Regions from separate parts of the Streptomyces sp. NPDC053560 genome, predicted to be linked through region 1. Evidence: riboswitches for the same ligand, from Rfam matches in the RefSeq annotation. Region 1 holds a riboswitch; each other region holds the start of a gene.

The links. Region 1 has a riboswitch for cyclic di-AMP ahead of ACIGQF_RS24595 (NlpC/P60 family protein). Riboswitches for the same ligand answer to the same signal wherever they lie in the genome.
Region 2: linked by a shared signal. The riboswitch ahead of ACIGQF_RS27830 (M23 family metallopeptidase) and the one ahead of ACIGQF_RS24595 (NlpC/P60 family protein) in region 1 are both predicted to bind cyclic di-AMP.
Region 3: linked by a shared signal. The riboswitch ahead of ACIGQF_RS33685 (M23 family metallopeptidase) and the one ahead of ACIGQF_RS24595 (NlpC/P60 family protein) in region 1 are both predicted to bind cyclic di-AMP.
Region 4: linked by a shared signal. The riboswitch ahead of ACIGQF_RS13165 (transglycosylase family protein) and the one ahead of ACIGQF_RS24595 (NlpC/P60 family protein) in region 1 are both predicted to bind cyclic di-AMP.

Annotation. Positions count from the first base shown of each region.
Region 1 covers NZ_JBITXI010000010.1:173,474-178,061, reverse strand. The annotation lists gene ACIGQF_RS24605 (alpha/beta fold hydrolase) at 1-233, shown strand, start outside; gene ACIGQF_RS24600 (hypothetical protein) at 894-1,247, shown strand; gene ACIGQF_RS24595 (NlpC/P60 family protein) at 1,371-2,540, opposite strand; cyclic di-AMP (ydaO/yuaA leader) riboswitch at 2,548-2,729, opposite strand; gene pcrA (DNA helicase PcrA) at 3,236-4,588, shown strand, end outside.
Region 2 covers NZ_JBITXI010000012.1:162,050-166,637, forward strand. The annotation lists gene ACIGQF_RS27815 (GNAT family N-acetyltransferase) at 1-451, opposite strand, end outside; gene ACIGQF_RS27820 (HPr family phosphocarrier protein) at 700-981, shown strand; gene ACIGQF_RS27825 (GntR family transcriptional regulator) at 1,341-2,039, opposite strand; gene ACIGQF_RS27830 (M23 family metallopeptidase) at 2,273-3,103, opposite strand; cyclic di-AMP (ydaO/yuaA leader) riboswitch at 3,116-3,274, opposite strand; gene ACIGQF_RS27835 (M16 family metallopeptidase) at 3,618-4,588, opposite strand, start outside.
Region 3 covers NZ_JBITXI010000017.1:144,635-149,222, forward strand. The annotation lists gene ACIGQF_RS33675 (PP2C family protein-serine/threonine phosphatase) at 1-484, shown strand, start outside; gene ACIGQF_RS33680 (DUF2332 family protein) at 528-1,679, opposite strand; cyclic di-AMP (ydaO/yuaA leader) riboswitch at 1,954-2,095, shown strand; gene ACIGQF_RS33685 (M23 family metallopeptidase) at 2,107-3,504, shown strand; gene ACIGQF_RS33690 (VOC family protein) at 4,077-4,508, shown strand.
Region 4 covers NZ_JBITXI010000005.1:112,561-117,148, reverse strand. The annotation lists gene ACIGQF_RS13180 (nucleoside triphosphate pyrophosphohydrolase) at 1-110, shown strand, start outside; gene ACIGQF_RS13175 (cytochrome P450) at 157-1,503, shown strand; gene ACIGQF_RS13170 (transglycosylase family protein) at 1,672-2,652, shown strand; cyclic di-AMP (ydaO/yuaA leader) riboswitch at 2,887-3,100, shown strand; gene ACIGQF_RS13165 (transglycosylase family protein) at 3,105-3,782, shown strand; gene eno (phosphopyruvate hydratase) at 4,144-4,588, shown strand, end outside.

The DNA.
Region 1 (4,588 bases):
CCTGGCACGGGCTGGAACGGCTGGAGTGCCGCGCGATGATCCTGGCCGGCGAGCAGGACCCGGTGGCGACCGCCTCGGCGGCCCGCCGCTTCGCGCACCGGCTGAGCCGCGCGGACGTACGGTTGCACGTCCTGGCGGAGGCCGGGCACGGGGTCTTCCGCGAGTCGCCGATACGGGCGATGGACCTGTTGCGGGACTTCGTGGTGAGCGGTCACGTGCCGCGTCTGCATTGAACCGCCGGGGCCGCCTTTCCGTGGCCGAATATGGCTGGCGGTTCCGGTGTTACCGGCGGGCGCGGACGTGCGGGACGCGGAATACGACCGGTCGGTCGAATTCTGGTCCGTGAGCCGGAATTCATTGATTGCTGAACCGGCTGCCCGTGCTGCCGGCATCTGACTTCCCGGACCGCCTTCAGGAGCCGTCTGCCAAAACTGTGTTCCGATACGAATGTGACGAGGTGGGCCCGGTGTTCCCCTCGCGTCAGCAAAGCGTCAATGAGCTTCCGGAGGCTCGCGGGCGCCGACGGTCCCTCTCCCTGCCGTTGGTACGGCGGTGGCCCGGGTCAAGGGGGAGCGGGCCGCCGCCGTACCTTCGGCGGGGGCGGCCGGCGGCCGTCGGGGCGGAACCGACGGCGGTGGGGAGCCGGCCGCCTGGACGAGGACGCTAAACCTCCTGGCGGCCTGCAAGCGGGCCATTGCCGGGCATTGCCCACTCCCTTACCGGTCGGTGCCCGCTTCTGGCCTCCGGGTGACTGGCATCGACCGGTGCTGTACGAGAGTGCGGACCAGGGGCGCTCGACAGTTCGATCCGGTGGTGGGTGCCGGGGACGAGTGACAGGTGGCCGGCGGACCTGCCCGCAGGGCCGTGCGGCGCCGGAGCTACGATCGACCACTATGGACGTAGTGATCAATGTGTTCGTCGCCCTGCACATCATCGGCATCGCTTCGCTGCTCGGCGGCTTCCTCACGCAGATGAAGGCGATGAGCGCGGGCACCGCCCGCTTCGTGCCCGCGATGCTGCACGGCGCGATCACGATGCTGGTGACCGGCGTCATCCTGGTCGGTCTGAACCAGATGCAGGACGCCTCGGTCAACAACATCAAGATCGGCGTCAAGCTCGCCGTCCTGATCGTCATCCTGGGTCTGGTCTACGTGAAGCGTGACGAGGAGAAGGTGGAGAAGCCGCTCTTCGGACTCGTCGGTCTGCTCACGGTCGTCAACATCTTCATCGCGCTCCTCTGGACCTGAGCGCCCCGGGACCTGAGAGTCCCGCCGGACGCGAGAACCGCGCGGCTGCCCTCGAAGGGCGGCCGCGCGGTTCGTCGTTCTGCGAGTTGCCTCAGGCCGGTCGTACGTCAGGCCGGTCGTACGTCAGGCCGGTCGTACGCTCCCGTAGATCGGCATGTAGTAGATCGACTCCACGCGTACGTTCGCGCCCGGCTTCGGGGCGTGGATCATCTTGCCGTCGCCGATGTACATCCCGACGTGGCTGATGTCGTCGTAGAAGAACACCAGGTCCCCCGGTTGCAGATCCTTCGTCGCGACCCGCGTGCCGGTCTTCACCTGGTCCCAGGTCGTCCGCGGCAGCGAGACGCCGGCCGCCTTCCACGCCGCCTGGGTCAGCCCCGAGCAGTCGTACGACGCGGGCCCGGTGGCGCCCCAGACGTACGGCTTGCCCATCTGCGCGCGGGCGAACGCGATCGCCTTCTCCGCCTTGGTCGCGTACGAACCGTCGGGCACCCCGGAACCGGTGCCGGTCCCGGAATCGCTGCCCGTCCCGGAGCCGGAGCCGCCGTCCGTGCCGCCCGCAGCGCCGTCCTGTTCACGTTCGCGCTCGGCCTGCTCCCGCGCCAGCTCCTCGGCCTTGCGCTTCGCCTCGGCCTTCTTCTTGCGCTCCAGCTCCGCCAGCCGCGCCTTCTCCTGCGCGGTCAGCCGGGACAGCAGCTGCCGGGCCTCGGTCAGCTTGCCCTGGACCTCCTGCTTGGACGTCTTCAGCGACTCCTGGGACTTCTGCAGCTCCTCCAGGCCCTTCGTCGCCTGCGCACGCTTGCGCGCGGCCTGCGCCTGCTGGTCCTGGTAGTCGGCGACCGCCTCCTGCTGGCGGCCGGTGAGCCGCTTCATCAGGTGGTTGCGGTCCACGAACTGCTGGGGGTCCTGCGCCAGCATCAGCTGTGCGGTCGGGCTCAGCCCGCCGGACCGGTACTGGGCGGAGGCGAAGGTGCCCAGCTCCCGCCGGGCGTCGTTCATCTTCTGGGTCCGCTCGGCCGCGGCGTCCCGCAGTTCGTCCACCTTGTCGCGCTGCGTCGCGGAGCGTTCCTTGGCGGCGTTGTATTTCTGGGTGGCGACCTCGGCCTGCCGGTACAGGCCGTCGACCTTCTTCTTGACCTCCTCTATGGAAGGTGCGGGCTTCCTGGGGGACGCGTCCGCGGTCTGGGTGAGCAGCGTGACCGAGGCCAGCGCCGCGGTGGTGAGCCCGGCCGCCGTACGGCGGTGTGCGGGCACGGTGAGCATGCGGGTGCGGGGCTTGCGATGAGACGCCAAGGCCGGCGACTCCTTCCGTGGACCGCCTACCGGGTTAGCTGTCGGGTTCGGGCGCATGAGCGCGCGCGTGGGGCGCGTGCCCACTGGTGCTACGGAAGGTGCCCTACGGCCGTACGGATCGCTCCGCAGAGACCGATTCACCCCGGTCGTACGTGGGCCCTCCTGCGTCGAAGTCGGCGACAGGAGGGAGGGTCCCCGGCTCCGGCTGCCGTGCGTACGAACAGCTGCCATGCGTATGGCAAGGGCCGTGCGTACGACAGGCCGGACTCGGCGGGGCGGCCCGTGCCGGTGCTGTCACCGGACGGTGGGGCGGGCTGCCCGGTCGGCACGGTAGCCAACTCGTGTGGCTTCTGTGAAGGCTGATGTTCGATTTGCCCGCAATCTTTTCGTGACCTGATCGTGTCCGTGCCGATGTGAGGGCTGTCATGACCACGGAATGTCCGGTGCCGTTGTCCGTCCGTGACGGGCGGCGGGGTGCCGTATCCTCCGCGCCGCTCTCCGCCGCTGTTGGGGCCGTGTCCTCCGTTCCGTCCTCCGTTCCTGTTCAGGTCGCGCTCGCCCCTGTTCGTACGGCCCTCCGGCCCTGCTCCCGCCGCGCTCCGACCCGCCCGTACCGCGCCTCCGCCGGATCCTTGAGCCCGGAATTCCGCGGCCGGGGCCGGGTTGTCGGTGGGGCGGCCTAGACTCGGTGGGCGATGAGCAGCCTCTTTGACGACAGCTTCCTGGCGGACCTCGACCCCAAGGACGAGGAGCCGCCGCCTCCCGAGGACGAGGACCGTCCGGCAGTGGAGGAGGTGCCGCACGACCTCTTCGGTGGCCGCTACGACGCGCCCGTGCAGCGGGACGCGTACTACCGCGACGGCGCCGCCCGCCCGGCCGTCGACCCGGCCGCGCTGCTGGAGGGGCTGAACGACCAGCAGAAGGCCGCCGTCGTGCACACGGGCTCGCCGCTGCTCATCGTCGCCGGTGCCGGCTCCGGCAAGACCCGCGTCCTCACGCACCGCATCGCGCACCTCCTCGGCACGCGCCACGTCCACCCCGGCCAGATCCTCGCGATCACCTTCACGAACAAGGCCGCGGGCGAGATGAAGGAGCGCGTGGAGGAGCTGGTCGGCCCGCGCGCCAGCGCCATGTGGGTCTCCACCTTCCATAGCGCGTGCGTGCGCATCCTGCGCCGCGAGTCCAAGAAGCTGGGCTTCACCTCATCGTTCTCGATCTACGACGCCGCCGACTCCAAGCGCCTGATGGCCCTGGTCTGCCGCGATCTGGACCTGGACCCGAAGCGCTTCCCGCCGAAGTCCTTCAGTGCCAAGGTCTCCAACCTCAAGAACGAGCTCATCGACCACGAGGACTTCGCCGGGACGGCGGCCGACGGTTTTGAGAAGACGCTCGCCGAGGCTTACGCGATGTACCAGGCACGGCTGCGCGAGGCCAACGCCCTGGACTTCGACGACATCATCATGACGACGGTGAACCTGCTCCAGGCTTTCCCGGACGTCGCGGACCACTACCGCCGCCGCTTCCGGCACGTCCTGGTCGACGAGTACCAGGACACCAACCACGCCCAGTACACCCTCGTACGCGAGCTGGTCGGCCCGGGGACGGACGAGGTGCCCGCCGCCGAGCTGTGCGTCGTGGGCGACGCCGACCAGTCGATCTACGCCTTCCGCGGTGCCACGATCCGCAACATCCTCCAGTTCGAGGAGGACTATCCGAACGCCACGACGATCCTGCTGGAGCAGAACTACCGCTCCTCGCAGACGATCCTCTCGGCAGCCAACGCCGTCATCGAGCGCAACGAGAACCGCCGCCCGAAGAACCTCTGGACGGACGCCGGCACCGGCCCGAAGATCACCGGCTATGTCGCCGACACCGAGCACGACGAGGCGCAGTTCGTCGCCGACGAGATCGACCGGCTCACGGACGCGGGCGAGACCCGGGCCGGCGACGTGGCGATCTTCTACCGGACCAACGCCCAGTCCCGTGTCTTCGAAGAAGTCTTCATCCGGGTCGGGCTGCCCTACAAGGTCGTCGGCGGCGTGCGCTTC
Region 2 (4,588 bases), on a different contig from region 1:
CGGCGGCGAAGCGTCGGATGCCGCGTTCGCGGGCGACCGCTGCGATGTGTTCCATCAGCGCGGAGGCCACGCCGCGGCCCTGGTGGGCGTCCTGGACGAGGAAGGCGACCTCGGCCTGGTCGGCGTCGGGGCCGGTGGCGGGGCGGCCGTCGGCGTTGATGCGGTCGTACCGGACCGTGGCGATCATCTCGCCGCCCACGAAGGCGGCGAGTCCGACCCGGTCCACGTAGTCGTGGTGGGTGAAGCGGTGCACGTCGCGGTCGGAGAGCCGGGGGTAGGGCGCGAAGAAGCGGTAGTACTTCGACTCGTCGGAGACCTGCTCGTAGAAGGAGGTCAGGCGTTCCGCGTCGTCCGGGGTGATGGGGCGGATCCGGGCGGTGCCGCCGTCACGCAGCACCACGTCGGCTTCCCAGTGGGCGGGGTAGGCGGCGGCATCCGACGGCGTCTCCATGCGGACAGCGTACGACCGGTGGCGTATCCGGGGCCGGTCGAAGTGCCCCGGAGGCTGCACGGAGACGACCGTACGTACCCGGCGGCGGGACGGTGCGTACGACCGGGTCTCAGCATGCGTACAGCCGGGGCGTGACGCAGGCTTGGCCTTCTAGGATCCGAGCGCTCGCCCGGGCTGGGCACACCGGACCACCGGTGCCCGCGTGAGACACTGGTCTAGACAACTTCTCCGACCCGAAGGGCAACACAATGGCTGAGCGCCGCGTCAATGTCGGATGGGCCGAGGGTCTGCACGCCCGCCCCGCCTCGATCTTCGTCCGTGCGGCCACCGCTTCCGGCGTGCCGGTCACGATCGCCAAGGGCGACGGCAACCCCGTCAACGCCGCTTCCATGCTCGCGGTCCTGGGCCTGGGCGCCCAGGGCGGCGAGGAGATCGTGCTGGCTTCGGACGCCGACGGCGCCGACGCGGCGCTGGACCGCTTGGCGAAGCTCGTCTCCGAGGGCCTCGAGGAGCTCCCGGAGACGGTCTGACCCTTCGGGCAGACCCGGCGGGCCCACGCCGCCGGAACGGCCTCTCACGGCCCCGCCACGGTGACCCGCCCCCACGGGTCACGGGCGGGGCCGTTCCACGTCCAGTGGGAGGCCGCCCTGGGTCCGGCGGGGCCGTTCGGCGTCCGAGCCGTTCCACGTCCGGCGGACCGGACCCCCTTGCCGACCTGTACGGAATTACCGGCCGGGCCTCCGTGCTCCGAGTAGAATTCGGCGGCATACGCGTAAAGCCGCGTACGGAATACCCCCACCCCGCCGCACTCGCACTCCCGAATTCAGGCACGCCAGGCACGCCGATTACAGGGGAAGAATTCCCCCAGGAGTTGTATACGGCAGCGGTGTTAATTCTGGGCGCGCGCCATGTTTACGGACGGTTTCACTTCCCTCACCGCGGGTGCGGGACGGCGCAGCCGGTGGGCGGGCAGCGTGCGCTCCACGTGTGCGGCGGTCAGTGCGCGGGCGCGTTCGGCGTCACCGCGCGCCACCGCGTCCACGATCGCGCCGAGTTCCTGCCAGTAGCGGTCCACGTCCCCCGGCGAGATCCGCCCCAGGTCGACCGCGTACACCCAGTCGATCTTGCGGCGTACCTGCACGAGCAGCGCCGTCATACTGGCGCTGCCGCTCGCCTGCGCGAGCGTCCCGTGGAACCAGCCGTCCAGTTGGCGCAGGTCGTCGGGGTTGCCGTGGCGGGCTCTCGCGCGCCCCAGCCGGACCAGGCCGCGCAGCACCTTCAGGTGCGCGGCGGAGCGGCGGGCCGCGGCACGGGCGGCACCCAGGGGCTCCAGGAGGAGGCAGATGTCCAGGAGGTCGGCGGCCTCCTGCTCGGTCGGCTCGGCGACGCACGCGCCCGCGTGCCGGCGAGTGGTGACGAACCCCTCGGACTCCAGGGTGCGCAGCGCTTCGCGTACGGGGACGCGGGAGACGCCGTACCGGGAGGCGAGCAGTTCCTCGATCAGCCGGGAGCCGGGCGGGAACGCGCCGGAGACGATGTCGTCGCGAATCGCCGTGCAGACCACATGCGCCGAAATATTTCCTCGCATCGTCCGTGCCTCCGCCGCAATCCTCCGGAAACGCCGCCGGGCGGCGCCTTTTCCGTGACTCTATGACACCGGGCCGCCTTTTCCGATGGCCGTGACGAATTCCTGGATATTTTTTGGCCGAGGAAAGGGGTGCGCGGGAACGCGGGGACGGAAGCGCGTCCGGGTGCGCCGAAGCCCCGGCCGTCGGGCCGGGGCTTCGGGATACGCGGAGTGCGCCGTACGGTGCGCGGTCGTCAGACGTTGACGCCGTGCGAGCGCAGGTACGCGATCGGGTCGATGTCCGAGCCGTACTCCGGGCCGCTGCGCGCCTCGAAGTGCAGGTGCGGGCCGGTGGTGTTGCCGGTGTTGCCGGACAGCGCGATCTGCTGGTTCGCGGAGACCTTCTGGCCGACCGAGACGCCGATGGACGACAGGTGGCCGTACTGGGTGTAGGTGCCGTCGTCCATCTTCAGGACGACGTTGTTGCCGTACGCGCCGCCCCAGCCGGCCTCGACGACGGTGCCGGCGCCGACGGCGTGGACGGCGGTGCCGGACGCGGCGTGGAAGTCGATGCCGGTGTGGCTGCCGGAGGACCACAGGCCGCTGGAGGCCCTGTACGGCGTGGAGACGTAGCTGCCGGAGATCGGCGCGACGAAGCCCGAGACGCTGAGGGTGGTACGGGCCTCCGAGCGTGAGGCGCGGGCCTCGGTGGCCTTCTTCTTCTCGGCCTTCTTCTTGGCGGCCTCGGCGGCCTTGCGGCGCTCGTCCTGGGCCTTCTTCTTCGCGTCCTCGGCGCTCTTGACGGCCGCGTCCTCGACCTTGGCGCGGGCGGCGGCGACCTCGGCGGCCTCCTCCTGCGCGTCGGCCTGGGCGACGATGTTGTCCGCGACCCGGTCGCCGGTGTCGGCGATGGCGCGGGTGAGGCCGGTGTCGGTGGTGGCGGCCGGGTCCTCGTTCGCGGCCAGCGCCGGGGAGGCGATGGAAACGGCGACGCCGGTCGCCGCGGCTATGCCGGCGATGTTGCGGGTGGTCCGGGCAGCACGGCCGGGGCGGCGGTGCTTGCCGGTGGCACGGGTGAACGCCATGACCGGCGCACTCCTTTCCTTCCTTCTCGCCTACCGGGTTAGCTGACGGGTTCGGAGCAGGAAGGTCTCCTACGGGCGGCTCCGGGGGGAGTCGCCCGATTCACCCCAAGGGACATGTGGGTCCCCGGCTCCCCTGGCTCGCGCCGTACGGGGACTCGGCGATGACTGCCCGGCGGCCGCGGGTGCGGCGCACTTCTGTCGAACAGCCGGACCGACGCTAAACGGGACATCTCGCGATCAGCAAACAGAAACAGGAGTTTGTGCCGGACGCCACACGGCTCGCGAGCAACCACCTACTGCATTCCGGACAAAAGCAGAGATCCCGGGCCGCATTGGCGACCCGGGATCCACTATGTCCTGATATGTGGGCGGCGTTGACGGCTTTCACGCCACCCCGTGACGGCACCGGTACGCCCCGTTCCGGCCCGCCCTCCCGCCGTACGGCGCGGGCGAATTCACAACCGTTACCGCGACGTCCGGCGGCGGTACAGCTCCGCCGCCGGCCCGCTCCGCATCAGCCCTTGACGACCGACACCTCGCCGATGCCCAGCTTCCGCACCGGCTCCGCGATCTCCGCGGCGTCGCCCACCAGAACCGTCACCAGCCGGTCCACCGGGAAGGCGCTGACCGCGGCGGCGGTCGCCTCGACCGTGCCCGTCTCGGCCATCCGCCGGTACAGCTGCGCCTGGAAGTCGTCGGGAAGCTCCTGCTCGACCTGGTCGGCGAGCGTCCCCGCGACAGCAGCAGCCGTCTCGTACTTCAGCGGCGCCACACCGACCAGGTTCTGCACCGCCACGTCCCGCTCGGCGTCGGTCAGCCCCTCGGCGGCCAGCGTCCGCAGCACCTTCCAGAGGTCCTCCAGCGCGGGCCCCGTAGAGGCGGTGTCCACCGAGCCACTGATGGCCAGCATCGCGGCGCCCGTACCGTCGGCGGAGGACCGCAGCACTTGGCCGAACGCCCGGACGCCGTACGTGTAGCCCTTCTCCTCGCGCAGCACACGGTCCAGCCGGGACGTCAGCGTGCCGCCCAGGCAGTACGTGCCGAGCACCTGCGCCGGCCACACCCGGTCGTGCCGGTCGGCGCCGATGCGGCCGATCAGCAGCTGGGTCTGCACCGCACCGGGCCGGTCCACGATCACGACGCGGCCGGTGTCGTCGGCCACGATGGGCGAGGCCGCCACCGGCTCCGCGGTCGAGCCCGCCCACGCCCCGAGGGTCTCCTCCAGCGCCGCGTCCAGGTCCACCCCGGCGAAGTCACCGACGACCACGGCCGTGGCCGTCCCCGGACGCACATGCGCCTCGTAGAAGGCACGCACCGCGGCGGCGCCGATACGCGCCACCGTCTCCTCCGTGCCCTGCCGCGGCCGGGACATCCGGGCCGTGGCCGGGAACAGCTGCTTGGACAGCGCCATCGCCGCCCGGCGCCCCGGATTCGCCAGCTCGTGCGGGATCTCGTCCAGACGGTTGCGCACCAGGCGCTCGATCT
Region 3 (4,588 bases), on a different contig from region 1:
GGTGGCCGGGCGGCTGGAGCGGGCGCTGCAGCGCGAGGGCAGCAGACGCGAGGGGCTGGACCAGTTCGAGGGGTTCACCACGGCCGTTCTCGCCGAGGTCCCGTCCGAGGAGCGCGGGATGCTGCGGGTGCTGAACCGCGGCCACCCGGCGCCCCTGCTGCTGTGCGTGGACGGCACGCTGAGCGAGCTGGCGCCGCGGACCCCGGCGCTGCCTCTCGGGCTGAGCGAGGTCGCGGGCTGGCCGGACCGCGCGGACGAGTCCCGGTTCCCGCCCGGCGCGATGATCCTGCTGTTCACCGACGGGGTGACCGAGGCGCGGGACTCCAGGGGCGTGTTCTACGAGCCGGCCGTCCGGCTCTCCGGCCGGGTGTTCCCCGGCCCCGACGCGCTGCTGGACGCCCTCGTGGACGACGTGGCACGGCACACCGGGGGCGAGACGGAGGATGACATGGCCCTGCTGGCCCTCCGCCGACCGGAGGGGTGAGCCCCACGGCCTACGGAGGGGTGGGCCCTAGACGGTGGACCGGTTACACCGGCTCCGGCTCCGGCTCCGCGAGCCACTGCACGCTCCGCCCGTGCTGCTCCGTGAGGGCGACGGGCCGGCCGTCGACGGCGAGCGTGAGGAGGCGCGCGTCGGCGGGGCGCGGGCCGGGCAGCCACGGCAGCACGCTGTGGTGCTCCTGGGAGACCCAGTGGCCGGGCCGGTCCACGAGCAGTGACCGTACGACCCGGACGAACTCCTCGCGGCGCTCCAGGGGCAGGTGGGTCAGCGCCGCCGTGTGGAAGACGACCAGCGTCGCCTCGGGCGGCGCCTGCGCGGCCAGCGCGGGCAGCTCGTGCAGGAGGTCGCCGCGTACGAGGGGCGTCGGCGGCGCGTTCCGCACTGCCTCGACGGCGGCGAGCTGCCGGCCGGCCCGGTCGGCGACGTCCACGCCACCGTTCCCCGTACGGCCGCCGTTCCCCGTATCGCCGCTGTTCTCCGTACCGCCGGACCAGGCGTCCCCCGTGCCCGTACCGGCACTCGTCCCGAGGGCCGTGTTGTCCCGCGGGCCCGGCCAGGCCAGGGCGCGGAGCCAGCGGATGTCGTCCGGGTCGGACAGGTCGAGCGGGTCGAGGCCGAGGCCGGCCCGCCAGACGACCCGCGGTGGCGCGGCCGGTACCGGCGTGCCCGGGGACGTGCGGCAGGGAAGGACCACCGGGCTGTCCGGATCCCCGAACTCCGGCCCGCCGTCGTAGCGGTAGCGGTACCGGTCCGGATGCAGGCACAGCCCGGCCGCCGCGCCGACCTCCAGGAGCGCGAGCGGCTGGGGGAGACGGGCGAGGACGGGCAGCAGCGTGGCGCAGCGCGCGGGCTCGTCGGTCCGGGCGAGCCGCCGCATCATGACGTCGCGTACGTCGTCCCAGTGCCGGATCGTCCACTCGCGCCAGCTCCGGTACGCGAAGTCGCCGCGCGGGCCCTGTTCGGCGTGCGGGCCGTCGAGGTAACGGACGGCGGCGAGCAGGAGGTTGGGCTGCTGCTGGTTGCCGTGCGGCAACGAGACGGCCAGGAAGTCGCAGAAGTCCGGGTCCTGGCTGATGCGGGCGGTCAACTCCTCGTGGGCGTCGGACTCCCCCCGCGCCTGCTGCCACGCGAAGTCCGCGTACCGATCCGCCACTGCCTGCGCGCTGTTGACGACCATGATCAGACGCTACTGCTCTCACCGTCCGTAGCCGATACGCACCCCTCCGCATAACAACTGGCAAACGATCAGTCCGGTTCGGGTTTCCGATCCATGGCCAACTCGCCCCAATTTAGCCGTGACTGCATGCATAAGTCCTGGTCAGCGGTCGTACGGATTCCGGGGAACGCTTGGAATCCAGCCGTCCCTTCCATTACTGTCCGATAACGGAGCGCGGTCGTTACAGCCGTCGCAAGAGACGGCAACGCGCGCCGACGCCGAATCCCAACAGCGCACTTCATTACCGCACCACCCGCCAAGGGAACCGGGGAACCACCACCTTGGGGTGAATCGGGCGACTCCCCCGGAGCCGCCCGTAGGAGACCTTCCTGCTCCGAACCCGTCAGCTAACCCGGTAGGCGAGAAGGAAGGAAAGGAGTGCGCCCCCGTGGCGTCCAACAAGCCTGCCCCCGAACCGTCCCGCCGGACCGCGTACGAGCCGTTCGCGACGCACGAGGGCGCGGTGCACGACCCGTACGCGCACCAGGATTCGTCTCCGCATCCGTACTCGTACCCGCACCCGTATCCGGACGGCCACGAGGCCCCCGGGGCCCACACGGAACCGGCGTTCGCCGACACCGCGGCCTTCCCCGCGGCCTCGGACACGGCCACTTTCCCCGCGGTCTCGGATACGGCGACCTTCCCCGCGGTGAGCGGTACGGGCCAGATGACCGCTACAGGTCCGATGACCGGTACGGGTCCGATGACCGGTACGGGTCCGATGACCAGTACGGGTGCCGTGGCCTTCGGTGCGCACGGCGGCGCGTATGACGGCGCCCATGCCGGCGCGCAGTACGGCGCAGGTGACGGCGTGCACGACGGGGCGTGGGAGGAATGGAACCCCACGGAGGAGTCCGTACGCCCCGTACGCGGCCGGCACCGCGTGGCCAAGCAGCGCGGCGGCCTCGCCCGCAGCAGCACGGTCCTGGGCGTCGGCGTCATGGCGGCGGTCGGCGCGGGCGGCATCGCCACCGCGCAGGGCAAGCCCCAGGTCTCCATATCCATGCCCGACCTGGGCGGCATGGCCGAGCGCGTGTCCGAGAAGCTGGGCTCGAACGGCTCCGCCGACACGGCCGACGCCGCGAACGCACAGGGCGGCCCGTTCACGCAGGCGGCCGGCGCCGCCGGGGGCGAGCACTCCCAGGGCGGCGACGCCCTCCGCACCCGCATCATGGAACAGGCCGAGCAGGCACAGAACTCCGCCGACCAGGAGGCCCGCGAGGCCGCCGAGAAGGCCGCCGTCGAACAGGCCGAGGCGGAGGCCGCCGAGCGCCGGCAGCAGGCCGAGGCCGCGAAGAAGAAGGCCGACGCGGCAGCCGAGGCCAAGGCCGAGGAGGCGGAGCGCAAGAAGGCCGAAGCGGCCCGCGCCGCCAAGCTCGCCGAGCTGGCGAAGAGCTACACCCTCCCGGTCTCCTCGTTCACCATCACCGCCACCTTCGGGCAGGGCGGCGACCGCTGGGCCGCCGACCACACCGGCCTCGACTTCGCCGCGCCGACCGGCACCCCGGCCAAGGCGGTGCACGGCGGCACGATCACGCAGGCCGGCTGGGCGGGTTCGTACGGCTACCGCATCGTCGTCACCCTCGACGACGGCACCGAGCTCTGGTACTGCCACCTCTCCTCGATGGTGAAGACCTCCGGCAAGGTGAACGCCGGCGACGTCATCGGCCGGGTCGGCGCCACGGGCAACGTCACGGGCCCGCACCTCCACCTGGAGGTCCGGCCGGGCGCCGACTCCCCGATCGACCCGCTGCCGTGGCTCCGCGACCACGGCCTGAAGATCTGACCTGGTCCGATTCGGTCCGGCCCGGCCTGATCCGTTACTGATCCGGTCTGGCCGGACGACCGACGACGGACGACCGACGGCCAACGACGGATGACCGACGACGGACGACCGACGGCCAACGACGGATGACCGACGGCCAACGACGGATGACCGACGGCCCCGAAAACGAACGGTCCATTCTTCGCCCGGCGGGCTTCCGTTCGCCCGTTCCGGGCACTTGTCCGCCGTCGCCGCCGCCTCGTGCGCCCCGCCTCGCAGGGCGCACACAGCAGGAGGGGAGAGGCGGTGGCCGACGGCCGGGTCTCCGCGTGCCCACGGACCGTCCCCGGCCCTCCGTACGCGGACCCGCACTCTCCGGCGGCCCCGATGCCCCACACATCGGGGCCGCCGGTTTCGGTACGGCCGTACGCCCGTAGGCCTGGATGCCCGTAGGCCGTAGTCCCGTAGAGCCGTACGCCTGGATGCCCGTACGGGAGCGAAATCCACGCCGCCCGCGCAGAATGGGAGGACCCGCCCCGGCGTGGGAAGTCCCGCCGGGGTACGACGGCGTGCCGACCGAAGGGCGGACCCTCGTGGAGTGGACCCTCGAAGTCATCACCGTCCCCGTCACCGACCTGGACCGGGCGAAGGAGTTCTACGCGGACCGGTGCGGCTTCAAGGTCGACACCGACGCGCAGATCGCCGAGGGCGTACGGATCATCCAGCTCACCCCGCCCGGCTCCCGCTGCTCGATCGCCCTCATCCAGGGCATGCCACCGGCCCCCGGCCAGACCGATATGGCGCCGGGCTCGCTCCAGGGCCTCCAGCTGTGCGTGGTGGACATCGAGGCGGCCCATGCCGAACTGGTCCAGCGGGGTGTCGATGTCGGTCCGGTCCAGCACCTCGGTGCCGACGGCTGGGCCGCGGGCCGCGGCGAGACCTGGAACGCCTTCATGCTCTTCAAGGACCCCGACGGCAACGGCTGGACCGTCCAGGAGGCCCCGTCCCCCTTGAGCGAGCGCTAGCCCGCCCGAGCGGTCGGCGGAGTACCGGCCGCCGTCAACGGAATTCCGGCCGGCGGGCAACGGAATACCGGTCGACGGGC
Region 4 (4,588 bases), on a different contig from region 1:
TGGCGCTGGCAGCGCGGGCCCAGGAAGAGGGCACCGACCCGGAAACCGCCTTGCGGGCGGCGGCGCGTACGTACCGGGACGCGATCGTGGCGGCGGAGCGGGCGGGCTAGGAGCCGAGGCCGGTCCGGACAACGGTCGACCGGATACGGTCGACGGGTGCACGACTCCTCCGCCTCCGCCTGTCCCGAACTCTTCACCTGGGAGTTCGCCGCCGATCCGTATCCCGCGTACGCCTGGCTCCGGGAGCACGCGCCGGTGCGCAGGACCACGCTGCCCAGCGGCGTCGAGGCGTGGCTGGTCACCCGCTACGCCGACGCGCGCGAGGCGCTGGCCGACCCCCGGCTGTCGAAGAACCCGCAGCACCACAGCGAGGCCGCGCACGGCAAGGGCAAGGTCGGCATCCCCGGCGAGCGCAGCGCCAACCTGATGACGCACCTGCTCAACATCGACCCGCCGGACCACACCCGGCTGCGCCGCCTCGTCGCCAAGGCGTTCACCCCGCGCACGGTGGCCCGGTTCGCGCCGCGCGTGCAGGAGCTGACCGACCAGCTGATCGACGGCTTCGCGGCGCGCGGCGAGGCCGACCTCATCCATGAGTTCGCCTTCCCGCTCCCCATCTACGCGATCTGCGACCTGCTGGGCGTGCCGCGCGAGGACCAGGACGACTTCCGGGACTGGGCCGGGATGATGATCCGGCACGGCGGGGGGCCGCGCGGCGGGGTCGCCCGGTCCGTGAAGAAGATGCGTGCGTATCTGGCCGACTTGATCCACCGCAAGCGGGAGTCGCTCACGGCCGAGGAGACCGGGGACGAGGATCTGATCTCGGCCCTCATCCGGGCCTCCGACCACGGCGAGCACCTCACCGAGAACGAGGCGGCGGCGATGGCGTTCATCCTGCTCTTCGCCGGGTTCGAGACGACGGTCAACCTGATCGGGAACGGCACGTACGCGCTGCTGCGCAACCCCGAGCAGCGGGCGCGGCTGCAGGCCGCGCTGGCCGCGGGCGACGAGGAACTGCTCGCGACCGGCGTCGAGGAACTGCTGCGCTACGACGGGCCGGTGGAGCTGGCGACCTGGCGGTTCGCGACGGAGGAGCTGACCATCGGCGGGCAGACGGTGGCCGCGGGCGACCCCGTACTGGTCGTGCTGGCGGCCGCGGACCGGGACCCGGAGCGCTTCGAGGAGCCGGACACGCTGGACCTCGGGCGCCGCGACAACCAGCACCTCGGGTACGGGCACGGCATCCACTACTGCCTGGGCGCGCCGCTGGCCCGCCTCGAAGGCCGTACGGCGCTGGCGACCCTGCTGACCCGGCTGCCCGATCTGGAGGCGGCTGCGGATCCGGACGATTTGCGGTGGCGTGGCGGCCTGATCATGCGGGGCCTCCGGGCGCTGCCGGTGCGGTTCACGCCGGAAGGGGCGGGTGCTTCGGACGGGGCGTCAGAACGGGCATTCCCGCAGGTACCGGAACGAGACAAGGGTGCGGAACGGAGCCTGAGCTGACGTGGCGTCAGCGGCGTGATCTACGCGTGATCTCCGCTACACCGGCTTGAGACCGGACCGGGCCCCCGCTACCTTGCGTGCGACAACTCAAGCCGCCGCTCGAAAGGCACTCGCATGCGCTCCGGCACCGGTAGACACCGCCGCCCCCGCCAGGCCCCCGCCCTCCTGGTGGCGGCCTCCGTCACGGGTGCAGGCCTGGCCCTGCCGCTGCTGACGGCGGGCGGCGCGCAGGCCGCCGACACCGCCACCTGGGACCGCGTCGCGATGTGCGAGAGCGGCGGCATGTGGAGCGCGAACGCCGGCAACGGCTTCTACGGCGGGCTCCAGCTGACCCTCCAGATGTGGCGGGACTACGGCGGCGAGTCCTACGCCGAGCGCCCGGACCTCGCCAGCCGCTCCCAGCAGATCGCGGTCGCCGAGTCGATCCTGAACGACCGCGGCCCGGACGCCTGGCCCAGCTGTGCCGTCAACGCCCGGCTGGACTTGGACGGCCTGATACCCGACGTGGACCCGGGCGGGTCGGAGACGCCCGACCCGCAGCCCTCGGAGTCCGGCGACGACGCCTCCGGCGGCCCGTCCGCCGGTGCGGGCGACGAGGACGGTGACGACACGGCGCAGCCGTCCGGCGACGCCTCCTCCGAGCCGTCCGACGGCGCCACGGCCGAGCCGTCCGGCAAGGCCACGACTCCGCCTGCGGACGAGCCCGACGCCGAGCCGTCCGGCGACGCCACCTCGAAGCCGTCCGGCGACGCCACGGACAAGGGCGCCGGGGACGCCGATGAGGGTTCCGGTGCGGACTCCGCCGGCCGGCCCTCCGGTGACGCGTCCACGCCCTCCGGCGACTCCTCGGCGCCCGGTACCGGCCGCCACCGCGGTTCGGCGGGCGACGGTGCGGGCGAGAAGGCGGACGGCAAGGGGAAGGACGGCCGTTCCGCGGGGCGGCACGCCTCGCGCGGCGGTGACGCGCACCGCGGTACCTCGGGTGGTGACGACACGTACACGGTGCGGCCCGGCGACAGCCTGTCCGCGATCGCCGAGGAGCGCGGGCTGACCGGGGGCTGGACCGGCCTGTACGACGCCAACGAGGGCGTCATCGGGACCGATCCGGACCTTATCCACCCTGGTCAGCGGCTCGATCTGGGGAAGTGACGCAGGGGGCGGGCGGCATAAGTGCGGCCGGGTTGTACCCAATTGGGGAAAGTGAGACATGGGTCTCGTCCCGGAGCGTTTCCGTCCGCCGTGTCCGTTGTTTCCATACCGTGTTCGACCTGCGCAAACGGATGGTTTCGATGATCGAAAACGGTCAACTGTCCTACGAAAGGGTGGTTTGAACCGGCGAGGGGTGTGTGTTTACGTTCTTCACCGCTCGCACCAAGCGAGCCCGCCGATCATTCGCCGAATCCTGCCGGTGATCGGTCGGACAACCGTCGCGCAAGCGCCGTAGGCAGGAGCGGGGGACCCAAGGTAAGTGCCGTCACCGCAGCGGAAACGCAGCGGGCGGCTTGGGGTGAAGCCGGGTGTGCGGAGAGCGCATCCGGCCGGGCCACTCACAGCCCGAACCCGACAGCTCACCTCGCAGGCGTCGGTGAGGAAGAACAACCATGCTCAAGGGCAAGCACCGCCGCCCCTCGAAGGCCGTCCGCGTCGTCACGCTCGCCGGTGTCGCCGGCGCCGCCGTGGCCGTCCCGCTGATGACCGCCGGTTCCGCCAACGCCGCCTCGGTCGCCACCTGGGACAAGGTCGCCCAGTGCGAGTCCGGCGGCAACTGGTCGATCAACACCGGTAACGGCTACTACGGTGGCCTGCAGTTCAACAACCAGTCCTGGGCCGCCGCGGGCGGTACCAAGTACGCGCCGCGTGCCGACCTGGCCACCAAGGACCAGCAGATCGCCACCGCCGAGAAGCTGCTCGCCATGCAGGGCCCGGGTGCCTGGGGCTGCGCCGGTGCCGGCGGCCTGACCTCCGGTGGCCCGGCCGCGCAGGTGGACACCGGCTCCGGCCAGGCCCAGCAGCAGGCCCCGAAGCAGGAGGCCCCCAAGCAGCAGGCCGCCCCCAAGCAGGAGGCGCCGAAGCAGCAGGCCGCCCCGAAGCCGCAGCCGGTGCAGCCCAAGGCCGCCCCGAAGCAGGGCCACGGCAACTACACCGTGAAGTCCGGCGACACCCTGGGCAAGATCGCCAAGGCGCACGGCAAGAACTGGAAGACGGTCTACGAGAACAACAAGTCGACCGTCGGTGACAACGCCGACCTGATCTTCCCGGGCCAGAAGCTCGAGGTCTGATCCGCCTCTGACGGGTCCCGACAGGCCCCCGGCCGGGGCCGCCGTCCGATCGGTGCACGATCGGCGCGCGGCCCGGCCCGTGTGACCGCCCCGCCGCGACGCGAAGCCCCCGAGCGCGTCACGGCGGGGCTTCACGTTTGCGGGGCGGCTTCGGCGTGCAGGCATCCGGGCGGGCCGCCGCTCAGATGCGTAGTGCCTGTTATGGCGGAGATGTCCGCCATGAAAACCGGTTCTTACCTCCCGTATTGAGGGCCTTTGGGTCCTTTTTCGTCTCACGGAAGGGGCTAGGGGCAGGCGGACGGTCCCCGGGCCGTTAGGCTCGTGTTGCAGAACTCCAGATGACACCCATGAAGGAGACAACGTGCCGTCGATCGACGTCGTCGTAGCTCGCGAGATCCTCGACTCGCGAGGCAACCCCACGGTCGAGGTCGAGGTCGGCCTCGACGATGGCAGCACCGGCCGCGCTGCCGTGCCGTCCGGCGCCTCCACCGGCGCCTTCGAGGCCATCGAGCTGCGTGACGGCGACCCGAACCGTTACCTCGGCAAGGGCGTCGAGAAGGCCGTCCTCGCCGTGATCGAGCAGATCGGCCCCGAGCTGGTCGGCTACGACGCCACCGAGCAGCGCCTCATCGACCAGGCGATGTTCGACCTGGACGCCACCGACAACAAGGGCTCCCTGGGCGCCAACGCGATCCTGGGCGTCTCCCTGGCCGTCGCGCACGCCGCGTCCGAGGCCAGCGACCTGCCGCTGTTCCGCTACCTCGGCGGCCCGAACGCGCACGTGCTGCCCGTTCCGATGATGAACA